One region of the Cupriavidus sp. 05T41 genome, then DNA from elsewhere that is predicted to be linked to it. Evidence: predicted binding sites of a transcription regulator. Region 1 holds the regulator's gene; the other holds the start of a gene.

Region 1 (2,459 bases):
CGTCGGGCTACAACAACAATGTGGTTCGCAATGGCGGAACGCAGGGCGATGGCAAGGGCCGGCTGTTTGTGCTGGATCCTGCGACCGGCAATGTGCTCAAGTCGATTTCGACGGGGGTTGGCGATACCACTACGCCTTCCGGGCTGGCCTATATCTCAGCGTTTGCGGCGAACGGCGCCACCGATGCGACGATCGACTACGTCTATGGCGGTGACCTGCTGGGGAATGTGTGGCGTTTCGATCTGTCTGGCACCACCGCTACAGCATGGAACGTCAGCAAGCTGGCCAGCCTTGCTGATAGCACCGGCAAGGTACAGCCGATCAGCTCGGCGCCGGAGCTTACTGTCTATAACGGGCAGCGCATGGTGTTCGTGGGTACGGGGCTGTTGCTCGGTCAATCAGACCTGGGCGTCAGCAATGTGCAGTCGATGTATGCGCTGGTCGACAAGATGACCGCGGCACCGCTGATCTCCAACGTACGGACCGCTCTCGTGAAAAGAGCCGTGACACTATCGGGGTCGGTTCGGCATATCAGTAACACCCCCGCAATCGACTACACCAAGAACCCGGGTTGGTATTTCGACCTGCCAGGGTCGGGCGAACGTGTGGTGACCAATCCGACAGCAGTCGCGGGAATCCTGGTCTTTACGACCGACATCCCTTCGGCGGCGACGTGTGGCTCGTCTAGTTACCTGTACGCCGTTGACTTGACCACCGGCGGCGAACTGCCCAGCACGAATTTCACCTTGACTGGCCAGTCTCCGTGGACAGGCATTGCGCTGTCCAATACTGCGCTGTCGTCGAGACCCTCCCTGGTCGCGCTGACCAATGGCAACCTCGATGCGCTTACCCAGCAGTCGAATGCAACTTCGTCCACATCGCGGCTTCCCATCAATCTTCTGGGGACATCCAAGCGAGTGGCATGGAAGGAGGTCTATATCCAGAAATAAATGGCGTATGGGGCAGGGGGGAGCCCCCTCTGTTCCGCGCGTGTTCAGCGCTTGCTATTGTTCCCGCTCACCTCGGCCAGCACGTCCGAGAATTCCGCCACGTCCTCGAAGCTCCGATACACCGAAGCAAAGCGGATATACGCAATCTTGTCGAGCCGGCGCAGTTCGCGCATGACCTGCTCGCCGACCTGGCTGCTGGGGATTTCCTTTTCGCCAAGCGCAAGCAGTCGTTCTTCGATACGGGCCAGCGACGCGTCGATGGCTTCGGCCGAGACGGGGCGCTTGCGCAACGCCAGGCGCATGGAGTCCTTCAGCTTGTCGCGGGCATAGTCCGCGCGGGAGCCGTTTTTCTTGACGATGGCGGGGAAGGACAGTTCGATCCGCTCATAGGTGGTGAAGCGGCGGTCGCAGGATTCGCAGCGGCGGCGGCGGCGAACGGTATCGCCTTCTTCCGACATGCGCGTGTCCAGGACCTGCGTATTGGAATGGGCGCAAAAGGGGCATTTCATGCCTGACCACCTTGTAGTTTGAGCCTGGGCGCCGGCTGCGCGGGGCAGCGCCCCGTTATCTTGTCATTCTGTGATGCGCCGGGCCGGGTTGGCAAGGCCCGCGCCGCACAGCGGCACGGGGCTGCCGGCCGCCCGCGCTCAGGCGGGCGGCGCAGGGCATCAGCCGTAGACCGGGAAACGCTTGGTCAGGGCCGACACTTGCTCGCGCACGCTGGCGATGTTGGCTGCGTCGTGCGGGTTGTCCAGCACGTCGGCCACCAGGTTGGCCACCAGGCGGGCTTCTTCTTCCTTGAAGCCGCGGGTGGTCATGGCCGGCGAGCCCAGGCGGATGCCCGAGGTGACGAAGGGCTTTTCCGGGTCGTTGGGGATGGCGTTCTTGTTGGCGGTGATGTGCGCTTCGCCCAGCACGCGTTCGGCTTCCTTGCCGGTGATCTTCTTGGCGCGCAGGTCGACCAGCATCACGTGGCTTTCGGTGCGGCCCGAGACGATGCGCAGGCCGCGCTCGATCAGGGTCTCGGCCATCACGCGGGCGTTCTTGACCACTTGTTGCTGGTAGGTCTTGAACTCAGGCGAGAGCGCCTCCTTGAAGGCCACGGCCTTGCCGGCGATGACGTGCATCAGCGGGCCGCCCTGGATGCCGGGGAAGATGGCCGAGTTGATGGCCTTCTCGTGCTCGGCCTTCATCAGGATCACACCGCCGCGCGGGCCGCGCAGGCTCTTGTGGGTGGTGGTGGTGACGAAGTCGGCGTGCGGCACCGGGTTGGGGTACTCGCCGGCGGCGATCAGGCCGGCGTAGTGGGCCATGTCGACCATGAACAGCGCGCCGACCGACTTGGCCACGCGGGCGATGCGCTCGAAGTCGATGCGCAGGGCGAAGGCCGAGGCGCCGGCGATGATCAGCTTGGGCTGCTTTTCATGGGCCAGCTTTTCCAGCGCGTCGTAGTCGATGTCTTCGTTGGCGTCCAGGCCGTAGCTGACCACGTTGAACCACTTGCCGCTC
Region 2 (2,459 bases), on a different contig from region 1:
GGCATCTGCGGCCACGCCCGGCAGCGCCGCCACTGACGCTGCTGCTGCTGCTGCTGCCTTCAGCCCCGACCCGTCGGGCTGGGTCCCGGCCGCGCGCCGCGTGCCGTCGCCCAATTTCGATGCCCGTCCCGCCGGCATGCCGGTGGACCTGGTGGTCATCCACAACATCAGCCTGCCGCCCGGGCAATTCGGCAGCGGCGATATCGAAGCGTTTTTCCAGAACCGGCTCGACCCGTCGCGCCATCCCTTCTTCGCCACTATCCATGAGGTGCGTGTTTCGGCGCATTTCCTGGTGACGCGCACAGGCGAACTGGTGCAGTTCGTGTCGTGCCGGGACCGGGCCTGGCATGCCGGTCAGTCGGCGTTCTTCGGCCGGACCCGCTGCAACGATTTTTCGATCGGCATCGAGATCGAAGGCAGCGACGACCAGCCGTTCACGTTGGCCCAGTACCACACCACCGCGGCGCTGGTGCGTGCGCTGCTCGTCGCCTATCCGGTGCGCGCGCTGGCCGGGCACAGCGATATCGCGCCCGGCCGCAAGACCGATCCGGGCCCGCATTTCGACTGGATTGGCTTCGCGGCCGCCGCCGGCCTGGCTCGGGCCATGTTGCCCTACCGCAAAGACGGGCCCTGAGGCAAGGGCCCGGCACGCGGTCTAGGGGGATCGAGCGATCTCGGGAAAACCCTGATAAAGTCCGGCCCCTATCGAAGCGGTCCGGGCAATCAAAAAAATTTCTTTTCATTGTGCGGTAACACACCGTCAGGCGGGATTCCTTACGTCTCTTGGGCTGGCGGGTTTGGCGCGGTGCCGCATGCCGTGGCCGTCACCGGCTTCGGCTCAAAAAGACGCTTGTCAAGACTGGTCAAGCCGCTTCGTTTCACTATACTTAGTCCAGTTTTTCGTATCGACCACTATATCTAGTGGTGCTTTCGGGGAGCCAGCCTAGGTGTGCAGTTACCGCCGCAGCGCTTTACAGCGTTTCACTGCGGCCCCGCCTAAGGACTGGCGCGTCACAAGAGTCCCAGCAGAATCCAGCAATGCAGCCCGCCCCCGGCCGTTCACGGCCCGGCGAATCTTTTCTGTCTTGCGCGTTTTGCTCGGGGCTCTTTGTCACTCATAAAACACGGGTCAGAACAGGAGTTCCTCATGCAGACAGCCCAGAACGAATTTTCCACCGGCGCCACCGCCGCCGGTGTGGCAGCGAACCCGCAGTCGAGCCCCGCTGCTGCCGGCGCTGGCGACTACCAGGACTACAAGATCATCCGACGCAACGGCGCCGTGGTGGCGTTCGAGCCGAGCAAGATCTCGGTGGCCGTGACCAAGGCCTTCCTGGCGGTCAACGGCGGGCAGGGCGCCGCTTCCGCGCGTGTGCGCGAAGTGGTCGAGCAAGTCACCCAGAATGTGGTGCGCGCGCTGCTGCGCAGCCGCCCCAGCGGCGGCACCTTCCATATCGAAGACGTGCAGGATCACGTGGAACTGGCGCTGATGCGCTCGGGCGAGCATGAGGTGGCCCGTTCCTACGTGCTGTACCGCGAGAAGCGCACCCAGGAACGCGCCCAGGCCAATGCCCAGGCGGTTGCCCGCGTGCAGGAAGGCGGCGTCACGTTCAACGTGACCGACGGCGGCGTGGCCCGCGTGCTGGACGTGAGCTCGCTGCATGCCCTGATCGACAATGCCTGCTCGGGCCTGGGCGACGCCGTCAGCGCCGAGCCGATCCTCAAGGAAACGCTGAAGAACCTGTACGACGGCGTGCCCATGACCCAGGTCTACGACTCGGCCATCCTGGCCGCGCGTACCCTGATCGAGAAGGACCCGGCCTACAGCCAGGTCACCGCGCGTATCCTGCTGCACACCATCCGCAAGGAAATCCTGGGCGCCGAAGTGACCCAGACCGAAATGGTGTCGCGCTACGCCGACTACTTCCCCAAGTTCATCGCGCGCGGCATCGAAGCCGAGCTGCTGGACGAGAAGCTGGCCACCTATGACCTGGCCCGCCTGGGCGCCGCGCTGGACGCCCAGCGCGACTTCCAGTTCAACTACCTCGGCCTGCAGACCCTGTACGACCGCTACTTCCTGCACATCGACGAAGCGCGCATCGAAATGCCGCAGGCTTTCTTCATGCGCGTGGCGATGGGCCTGGCGCTGGGCGAGAAGGACCGCGAAGCGCGCGCCATCGAGTTCTACCAGCTGCTGTCGTCGTTCGACTTCATGTCGTCCACGCCGACCCTGTTCAACTCTGGCACCCGCCGCTCGCAGCTGTCGTCGTGCTACCTGACCACCGTGTCGGACGACCTCGAGGGCATCTACGAAGCGCTCAAGGAAAACGCGCTGCTGTCCAAGTTCGCCGGCGGCCTGGGCAACGACTGGACCAATGTGCGCGCGCTCGGCTCGCACATCAAGGGCACCAACGGCAAGTCGCAAGGCGTGGTCCCGTTCCTGAAGGTCGTCAACGACACCG

Evidence for each region. The regulator NrdR, encoded in region 1, represses ribonucleotide reductase genes. The targets are predictions, from matches to a motif close to CACNANATNTNGTG.
Region 2: the regulator NrdR is predicted to act here: its motif matches at 911-924, upstream of AC1DKV_RS15765 (ribonucleoside-diphosphate reductase subunit alpha).

What each region holds. Positions count from the first base shown of each region.
Region 1 is NZ_JBFTLQ010000002.1:87,432-89,890, reverse strand. Features, by position in the region: gene AC1DKV_RS01755 (pilus assembly protein) at 1-950, shown strand, start outside; gene nrdR (transcriptional regulator NrdR) at 995-1,459, opposite strand; gene glyA (serine hydroxymethyltransferase) at 1,619-2,459, opposite strand, start outside.
Region 2 is NZ_JBFTLQ010000023.1:80,387-82,845, reverse strand. Features, by position in the region: gene ampD (1,6-anhydro-N-acetylmuramyl-L-alanine amidase AmpD) at 1-634, shown strand, start outside; gene AC1DKV_RS15765 (ribonucleoside-diphosphate reductase subunit alpha) at 1,148-2,459, shown strand, end outside.